DNA from 3 places in the Thalassobacillus hwangdonensis genome. Region 2 is predicted to be linked to each of the others. Evidence: riboswitches for the same ligand, from Rfam matches in the RefSeq annotation. Region 2 holds a riboswitch; each other region holds the start of a gene.
What was found. A riboswitch is a leader RNA that binds a small molecule or an ion and turns the genes downstream of it on or off. The one in region 2 is predicted to bind cobalamin.

Region 1: it holds a riboswitch for cobalamin, as region 2 does, so the genes downstream of both, ACFQ2J_RS04890 (DUF4430 domain-containing protein) here and ACFQ2J_RS11940 (acyl-CoA thioesterase) in region 2, are expected to answer to the same signal.
Region 3: it holds a riboswitch for cobalamin, as region 2 does, so the genes downstream of both, ACFQ2J_RS08540 (ribonucleoside-diphosphate reductase subunit alpha) here and ACFQ2J_RS11940 (acyl-CoA thioesterase) in region 2, are expected to answer to the same signal.

The regions. Positions count from the first base shown of each region.
Region 1 is NZ_JBHTKL010000001.1:919,196-922,473, reverse strand. Features, by position in the region: gene ACFQ2J_RS04895 (ATP-binding protein) at 1-679, shown strand, start outside; cobalamin riboswitch at 745-928, shown strand; gene ACFQ2J_RS04890 (DUF4430 domain-containing protein) at 1,175-1,582, shown strand; gene ACFQ2J_RS04885 (ECF transporter S component) at 1,588-2,088, shown strand; gene sigX (RNA polymerase sigma factor SigX) at 2,269-2,808, shown strand; gene ACFQ2J_RS04875 (hypothetical protein) at 2,798-3,278, shown strand, end outside.
Region 2 is NZ_JBHTKL010000005.1:481,757-485,034, forward strand. Features, by position in the region: gene thiD (bifunctional hydroxymethylpyrimidine kinase/phosphomethylpyrimidine kinase) at 1-428, shown strand, start outside; gene ACFQ2J_RS11935 (AraC family transcriptional regulator) at 462-1,355, opposite strand; cobalamin riboswitch at 1,557-1,738, shown strand; gene ACFQ2J_RS11940 (acyl-CoA thioesterase) at 1,881-2,351, shown strand; gene ACFQ2J_RS11945 (manganese-dependent inorganic pyrophosphatase) at 2,395-3,278, opposite strand, start outside.
Region 3 is NZ_JBHTKL010000002.1:126,404-129,681, reverse strand. Features, by position in the region: gene ACFQ2J_RS08550 (pyridoxamine 5'-phosphate oxidase family protein) at 157-579, opposite strand; gene ACFQ2J_RS08545 (class I SAM-dependent methyltransferase) at 666-1,382, opposite strand; cobalamin riboswitch at 1,497-1,675, shown strand; gene ACFQ2J_RS08540 (ribonucleoside-diphosphate reductase subunit alpha) at 1,833-3,278, shown strand, end outside.

The sequences.
Region 1 (3,278 bases), on a different contig from region 2:
ATCCCATGAACTTCGGACTCCAATATCGATGATGCAGGGCTACAGCGAAGCGATTGTCGATGATATTGCAGAAAGCAAGAAAGAGAAAAATGAACTTGCGCAAATCATTTACGAAGAATCGCTTCGTATGGGAAGGCTTGTCAATGAACTGCTTGATCTTGCAAGGATGGAAGCAGGTCACATCACTTTGAATGTGGAACAAGTGAACCTCCAGCTGTTTATGGATAAAATCATTCGAAAGTTCCAAGGGCTGGCAAACGACAAACAAGTGCATTTGAAGCTTTCGGCCGAACATGAAGTAAGTCATGCAAGGTTTGATCCGGATCGGATTGAACAGGTGTTTACAAACCTGATCGATAATGCAATTCGGCACACAGAAGAAAACGGAACTGTTCATGTGAAACTGGAACAGAACAATCATGAAATCGAGGCGAAAATCGAGGATTCCGGTTCTGGTATCCCTGCGGACGATCTGCCATTCGTGTTTGAACGTTTTTACAAGGCTGATAAGTCACGGAAGCGGAAGAATGTCAAAACCGGCACAGGACTTGGCCTTGCCATAGCGAAAAATATCGTGGAAGCGCATAAAGGCTCGATTGCAGTCCACAGCCGGCTCGGTGAAGGGACAACATTCTCGTTTAAATTACCATTGAAAGGCGAAAATTCAGAAGAATTGTAATAAAATCTTGTTACTTATGAAACATTCTATTTACTTTTCATAATCGTATGGTAAGATGAAAATTGAATTATATAAGGAATGAAGGTGCTCTATTTCTTAGAGCTGAAAAGGGAATCCGGTGAAATGCCGGAACTGTCCTCGCAACTGTAAGTGCTACGAAATGGACGATCCACTGTATCAAGGATATGGGAAGGGTCCAGAGTAGGAATAAGCACAAGTCAGTAGACCTGCCTGCCATTCAAGTTTCAAAGCTTCGAGGATTGAGCGTTTGAGACAACCGGTCGGAATCGTATACGTGCAATCTACGTATGAATGAAAACTGGATTGTCTTCGAATGGATGTCTCAAAAGGTCTGTCCCAAGCATTCGATCATGTAACATACATGATTATGCGGGCAGACCTTTTTTCGTTAAGGCATTCTTCAGCCGCAGGTTGTCTTACGCCCTTCACCTTTCACGAGCTGGGAAACAAACATTAAGGAGAGGAAGGGTTCAAATGAACAGAATACTTAAAATGGTGTTTGCATTGCTTTTAAGCATCGGAATACTAACTGGATGCCAATCCGAAAGTGGCAATGCCGACCAAACTACGGAAACAGAACAGAATGAACAACAGGAAATGAAAGCAGAAGTGGTCATTTCTAAAGAAAACGGTGAAGAAATCCTTCAGGAGAAAGAAATTGAATTTGAAGAAGGACAATCGTTGATGGAAGTGATGAAAGCCAATTTCGAAGTAGAAGAAAGTGATGGATTCATCACGGGAGTTGAAGGGGTTTCTGCTGAGGAAGGCGAAGAGAAAGCCTGGTTTTACACCATTAATGGGGAAGAAGCGATGGTGGGAGCCAATGACTACGAATTGGAATCAGGAGATCAGATCGCATTTGATTTTCATGCTTGGGAATGATCGCAATGAACACATATAAACTGACGTTAATTGCATTGCTTTCAGCACTTGCTATCGCTGGAAGAATTGCAACGAATGCCATTCCGAATGTACAGCCGGTCACAGCCATTGTCATCCTTACCGGCTTCTTTATGGGACCTCTGGCGGCAGTTCTTTTGGCAGCTTTGACGACGTTCCTATCCAACATGCTGCTGGGAATGGGAATCTGGTATATTTGGCAGGTAACCGCATGGGCATTGATCGGTGCAGCAGCAGGGCTGATCGGTAAGTATTTCAGTACTATTCCAAAATGGGGGCTTGCACTTTTTTCCGGTGTAAGTGGCCTCATTTACGGGCTGATCATTTCGTTGACGATGTACAGCTATGCAGGATCATTTTGGGCCTATTATCTGGCAGGACTACCGTTCGATCTATACCATGCGTTCGGGAATATCGTATTCATCACGCTCCTGCTACCTGTTTTTTCAAGGCTGTTCGAACGATATAGCCGCCATGCACTAGCCTGATACCAACCGGATTCCGGTTGGTATTTTTTATGCTTTATGAAAGTTAGACTTTGGTATAGGGTTAAAGTATAAGAAAATATCGCAATAAGCCAAGTTTTTTCTGACCTCTTTGATTATGATGGAAGAGTGAAACTTTTTTACATAACTGAACGACTAATCTATGAATGGGAGGTAGGAAGTGTGGATCGAGTTTTTGAACGTCTGTATGATTGTTATCATCATGATTTGTACCAGTTTGTCTTCTACATGGTGAAAAATAAAGAACAGACGGAAGACCTCATTCAGGAAATCTATATAAAAGTGATGAATTCCTACGATACATTCCAAGGAAAGAGCAGTGAAAAGACTTGGCTCTTTTCGATTGCAAGGCACGTGACGATCGATTTCTTTCGTGCTCAAAAACGGAAAAGAAACCGGATACTGGATTTTTTTGACTGGAAAGAGCGGGGAGAGGAACTAAAAGATTCAGCACCGATTCCTGAAGATATAGCAATGATGAATGAGGAAATACAGAAAGTCTATCATTGTCTCGATCAGTTGAATGTCGATCAGAGAAGTGTCATCATCTTACGGTTCATCCAGGAACATACGCTGAAGGAGACTGCCGAACTTCTCGGATGGAGCGTCAGTAAAGTGAAGACGACGCAGCATCGGGCGATGAAACTGCTGAAAGAACGCATGGAAAAGATGGAAGAGGGGGGAATCCAACGTGAAGCGTAACTCTTACAACGATGAGAAGCTCGAAAAGCTATTGGGCGAATTGCCGCGAGTGCAGGATCGTCTAAGCAAAGAAGAGCTTCACCAGAAAATATCTCCTCAACTGAATGAAAACAAAGTAAAAAAAGAAAGGGCATGGCTCGTTCCAGTCGGTTCCCTGGTGGCAGTCGTCCTGCTGATGGTAATGGTAATTCCTATCCTTCAACAGGGATCAGGAGGGATGGATTCTGCTTCAGAAAGTGGGGATCAGGCAGACAGCAGTGCCGAGATGAACGAAGCGTCCATGGAAGACAGTGGATCTGCAACAAAGGATGACGCAGCAAAGTATGGTAGTGAGTCAGTGGAGGAAAGTGCTTTGGCATTACGAAGTCATCTCTTTTTCCAGGAAGAAGCTGCAGTTTCGACGGTCATACACAGTGCGTTCCTTGGTGAGGGGAAAAATACAGTTCCTGTTTCCTTCATCATGCCGAAGG
Region 2 (3,278 bases):
TGAGAGAGGACTTGATTCCTTTAGCGACAATCATCACACCCAACCTTATGGAAGCGAGCCGGATCCTGGAACTTGATGACATCCTTACTGTCGATGGAATGAAATGGGCAGCGGAACAACTTCACAAATTAGGTCCTTCCTATGTGCTAGTGAAAGGTGGAGCGTTAGAGGAAGATGCGGTGGATGTCTTATATGATGGTGAAACGTTCACAGAATTCAAGGCGGACCGAATCGATACCATCCATACAAGTGGAGCGGGCTGCACCTATGCTGCTGCTATTACTGCTGAGCTTGCAAAAGGAAAGTCTGTTGAAGAATCAGTGGCAATTGGAAAAGACTTTGTTACTGCTGCGATTAAGCATGCCGTTTCATTCGAGCGGGGAATTGGATCGACTTATCAGGCAGCTTACCGTAAAAATAAAGAGTAATGGCCAGTCAGATCAGCCATTACTCTATTTGTGTTACGCTTTTTTAATACTGGGTTGGATGGGGATGTAAATGTCCATCTGTTTATTTTCTGTACCATAACACCTTTCATCATATAACTCGAAATCCAAAGTTCCACGATGCTCATAGCTTGATTGTGGGAACCATTCGGTGAAAATGTAATTCCAAGTAGATTGAATGGTAGAAGGGAAGGACTCCTCATCTGCTTCCGGGGTGGTGAAGACCGCATAATCCAATTCCGGAAAACTCTTATAGACCATACCTTCAGGTGTATCTGTGCCTTCTTTCACTTCCATTCCGATGACATATACAAATTCACCGGTTTCCGGGGAGAAATCTGTACACACACCCAACTCCACATTTTTGTTCAAAGGTTTAGGAATGTTCAACCCTAGCTGATTGTTGATGTACTGCTGCCAGAACTCAGGGATGTCCTGGTTGTTTTGTCCATCCTGATTTTTTGTCTTCAGACCATAGCCGATAAGGTGGAAAGCAGGTTTCGTAATCATTTTCGGTTCCATTGTAAACCCTCCTGATTCTAGATTTGCAGGTAGGTAGGCTTTGCCTCGCAGTGGACCACTAAGTTGTTGTGCGTTTCGGTAGCTTTTAGGTGAAACCCCATAGTATTTCTTGAACGCTCTGTTGAAGGATTCGTGGTATTGAAATCCAACGTCAAATGCAATATCGATCACTTTATCATTCGAGTAAAAGAGCCGCTCTGCTGCCTGAGTAATTCTTCTTTTCCTTACATAATCCATTACGGATTCCCCAACCATGGCTTGAAAAACCCTGTGGAAATGAAAAGGCGAGAATTGAGCTACTTCAGCCAGTTGCTCTAAAGTGAGAGGTTCTTGCAGGTTTTCCTCAATATAATCAAGCGTTCGTTTAATACAGTGCACATATTCCATTGTTGCGTCCACCTACCTTATCTTTACAATAGCAGTAATCAGCAGAGGGTTCTTAACCATTTTTGCTACTTTAAATGTAACTTACATACCTAATAATAATCTAGATTTATCGGAAACTCTTATGTTTCTATATCTAAAAGGAATTGACAGATAATAAAGGATAGGCGATAGTGAATCCAGGGGGACTCGTTTCTCCTTTTACAATTGAATATGCCTTATGGTGGCTTCATTCTTAATGAAGCTGAAAAGGGAAGTTGGTGAAAATCCAACGCGGTCCCGCCACTGTAAAGAGAAGGTACATAAATATACCACTGTAGATATACGGGAAGGGTTATGTGCTGATGATTCTGAGCCAGGAGACCTGCCATAGGGAAGGGCATGAATTCCTACGGGAGATAGGAGGGTGTTACGTGAAACTTCATTGTACAAAATCGATGGTGATCCCTTGAATAGAATGATTTTTTTCTGATGCATCTTCTTAACGAAGGTGTTTTTTTTATTTTACAAGGAAAGGATTCGATTTAAATGAAGCCATTGACAGTAAGTCATTCAAAAATGAAACAAACAAGACTGGTATTACCACCAGATACGAATCATCTGGATACGATTTTCGGAGGGAAGGTGTTGGCCTACATCGATGAAATTGCTGCTTTGACTGCGATGAAACACTCCAATAGTGTGGTAGTCACAGCGTCTATTGACTCTGTAGATTTTCTTTCCTCAGCAAAAGTAGGCGATGCATTGACTTTGGAAGCTTTTGTCACTAGGACAGGTCGCACTTCCATGGAGGTCTATGTAAAAGTGCATGCGGATGATCTACTGCAAGGGAAGAAAGTGGTCACAACAGAGTCTTTCTTGACGATGGTCGCTGTGGATGAACTAGGGAAACCAAAACCTGTACCTTCTATCATTCCTGAAACAGATGAAGAAAAGAGGTTGTATGATACAGCTCCTTCTAGAAAAATGCATAGGCAAAAGCGCCCGGCGCTAAAGTGAATAGTAAGAACAAAAGCCTCGTCATTTGACGAGGCTTTCAACTTTAACCTTTAAATGCATTTGTCAGTGGTGGTACGATTTGTTTCTTACGGGAAACGACACCCTCAAGAACAGCTACATCATCCTGAAGCGTCGTATTGAACGCTTCTTCTACTTTCTCTGTGTTTTTACCTAGTGCCAAGACAGTGGAATCGTTTTTCAAAATGTCTGTGATTGCAAGTACGAAAAGGTTCAGACCTTTGTCGTCGATTTTGGAAGTCATGGCATCTTTAAGTTCTTCTTTCCGTGCAAGAACTTCTTCTGTATCGACAACGTTCACCTGCGCGATTTCCACTTTTGCATCGCCCATCGGGAACTCTTTCGCATCAAGGGAAATAAGGTCAGCCGCGGAAGTGTCTTTCGTATTGGCACCCGCTTTAAGCATGTCCAACCCATATGCATCAAGATCAACGCCTGCAATCTCGCTAAGTTCTTTTGCTGTATCGATATCCTCCTGTGTACATGTCGGAGATTTAAGCAGCAGTGTATCGGAAATGATACAGGAAAGCATTAAGCCTGCGATGGACTTTTCGATTTCCACACCATTTTCTTTGTACATTTTTCTTAGAATCGTAGCGGTACATCCGACCGGCTCGACGCGGAAGTAAAGCGGCTCTGCAGATTCAAAGTTTGAGATGCGGTGGTGATCGACAACCTCCACAATGCGGACATCTTTCAAGTCATCCACACTTTGCTGTGGTTCGTTATGGTCAACAAGTGCAACCTCATTTACTTCGTTTGAAACTGTCTCTACTTGGCGTGGTGCTTCTACACCGAAGTAATCCAACGCGAATTTTGTTTCTTCGTTGACTGTACCAAGGCGGACAGCTTCAAAATCTTCTCCAAGTTTCTTTTTCAAGTCTGCATACACAAGTGCAGAACAAACCG
Region 3 (3,278 bases), on a different contig from region 2:
ATCTAGTTGGATTTTGACGTTCGCCAGATTAGTTGCGACTATCGCCAGTTAATTCAGATTTTCGCCAGATTAACGCTGAGTATCGCCAGATTAGTCCTCATTTTCGCCAGAAAAAAACTGCACACAAAAAGAGAGGCCAAAAAAGCCTCTCTTTAGTTAAAGTTCCAATGTTTCAGGTGTATCTTCTCCTGCGTTCATCAAACGAACCTGCTCAGGCGCAATTTCCAAAACGATATATTCGGGATCGTTCGGACCGTCGAACCAGCGTTTCATCCTGTCACTCCAGAGCTTCTCCTTCACTTCTGCATCGTCTCTGATCGTCGCTTTCCCCTCGATTTCAAGGTAGGCATCGCCGTATCCTTCTCCTTCATACCCGATCAGAATATGAACGTATGGATTTGCATCGATTTCTTCCGCTTTGTGCGTTTTTTTGTTTGTAGGTGTATGGATGGTGAGCCCGTCATTGAAAAACGTCATGAACCTGGAGTGTGGCTTGTCATTTTTCACCGTCGCCAGTGTTCCTACTTTATTTCCACTTAACACATCAAGTATCTTATCTTTCAATTCTTGCTGATTCAACTTCAACTACCCCTTTCATTATATGAACTATATGGGTAGTTTCCCTTAACCTCTGCAGGAATAAACAGACAAATGTGCGGGGGCGATTATTTTTCAAGTATGAATACCCACATGAATGTCAGTGCTTGTTTCAGTTCTTCCGGGAGGTCTTCAAGGTGCTGTTCCGTGACTTCACGTTTATATACACCATGTCCATCAACAATCCGCCAGCCTGTTTCTTCTGCCATCGAGGCGAATTCCCAAGGCATCATCGTATTGCAGATTACCTCTTCACCAAAAACCCTCCGGTAACTGTTCGTCCTCGGCATTGCGGTCGGTCCCAGGATTCCGATACATAACTTCCCACCTGGCTTAAGCACCCGCTTCACCTCGTTAAGCGCCTGTACGGGTACTTCCGTCCATTCAATGCAATTGATCGCCATCACCGCATCAAAGCTCTCCGCTTCAAATGGAAGATCAACGAAATCCCCCTGAATGAATGTCATCGATTCATTTTCGAGTCTCTTTTTTGCAAGCTCGACCATTTCAGTCGAAATATCTACACCTGTAACGTGATACCCGTCTTTGTATAGTTTATAGGAACCGTATCCATCGCCACAGCCGATATCAGCAACAGACGATCCATTTGCTACATGCTTCTCAAGAAAAGGGATGATCGTTTTTCTGCTTCCTTCATCCCACATTGCTTTACTTTTCTGATTCCAGAAATCGGCTCGTTCATCCCATTTCCGTTCTGCTTCTCTATGCCATTGAAAATTATCCGTCAAACCGTATTCCTCCTTGTCATCCTTCTGTTTCCTTATTCGCTCCTTTTAGCGAAAACCCTTCTATTCAAAAATAACGGTTGCAGTCTATCAATAAAAGATATATCATAGGTGACACAATATATATCAATCATTTCGAATTTAACATCTATATATAGTAAAGCGAGCATGTGATGCCTATAGGCTTAATAGGGAAGCCGGTGCAAATCCGGAACTGCCCCCGCAACTGTAATCACCGCCGAACCGACAAACCACTGTACACAACATGTACGGGAAGGGTCGAAGTAGATGAAGGTGTGAGTCAGGAGACCTGTCACTGTTCGTTGGAAGTTTCTACTTCTTCGGGGATTGAGAAGGTGAAACGATGGGATAATACGTTTGTATTTGATGATCGATTCATCTTTATTATTCCATGGTTTCATCCGCTCAATGGGAGCGGATTTTTTTATTGCCTAAAAACATTTCAAGGAGTGATTTATTGTGAATACATTGACAGCAGCACCTCAAGCAAGGTGGTCGGATTGGATCGACGTGCAGCAAAAGAGGTTTCCTTCCCTGGATACAGCGCCCTTTAAACAGGAACTGACGAACATGAACTTGGAGGAACTGGAATTTGAAGAGCAAATTCATCTGCTCACACTTACAACACTGTCCTACATAAATGAGAGGGAGGCAGATTGGACGTTCGTAGCAGCGGATTTGTTACGCACCAAGATTTATGAAGAAACGAAGAAAAACAGGAATCAGTCATACGTGTACACCGGATTTCACACGTTGATCAAACGTTTGATCAACGAAGGAATCTACAGCCCCTTCCTTCTGGAAACCTACTCCACCGAGGATGTGCAAGCGTTAGAAAAAGTAATAGATCCCGAAAAAGATACATTTTTCACCTATATCGGTTTGAAAACGTTAACGGACCGTTATCTTTCCAGAAATAAAGAAAAAGCATTACTGGAGCTTCCACAAGAACGTTTCATGATCATCGCGATGACCTTGATGGCAAAAGAGAATGACGAGAAAAGAATCTCTCTCGTCAAAGAAGCTTACTGGGCTTTGAGTAATCTATATATGACAGTAGCTACACCCACGCTTACGAACGCAGGTAAAACTTACGGGCAGCTAAGCTCCTGTTTCATCGATACGGTCGAAGATGACCTGCAATCAATCTTTGACAGCAACACTTCCATCGCTACGCTCAGCAAGCACGGCGGCGGGATAGGTGTCTATCTCGGAAAAATCAGAAGCAGAGGCAGTGACATTAAAGGGTTCAAAGGTGTTTCTTCAGGTGTGCTTCCTTGGATGAAACAGTTGAACAATACCGCTGTCAGTGTCGACCAGTTAGGACAGCGCCAGGGTGCGGTAGCTGTGTACCTCGATGTGTGGCACAAAGATATCTTCCCGTTCCTGGACAGCCGATTGAATAATGGCGATGAGCGGCAGCGTACACATGATATCTTTACAGGCGTATGTATCCCGGATCTATTCATGGAGGCAGTGGAAAACAGAGAAGACTGGCATTTGTTTGATCCCCATGAAGTAAGGAAAGTGATGGGATTTTCACTGGAGGACTTTTACGATGAACAAAAAGGGAATGGCAGTTTCCGCGAAAAGTACGAGGCCTGCGTGAACCACCCTCTCCTTTCCAGGAATACCGTTCCTGCCATCGACATCATGAAGCGCATCATGATCAGTCAGTTAGAGACGGGAACCCCGTATATGTTCTATCGAGATGAAGTCAACCGAATGAATCCGAACAATCAGGCAGGAATGATTTACTGCAGCAATCTATGTACAGAAATCACACAAAATCAATCCGCAACCATCCAGGAGGATTATTTCACTTCGGAAGGTCTGATTTACTCGGTTAAACGACCAGGTGATTTCGTCGTCTGCAACCTTTCCAGCATCAATCTCGGAAGAGCTGCTGAAGAA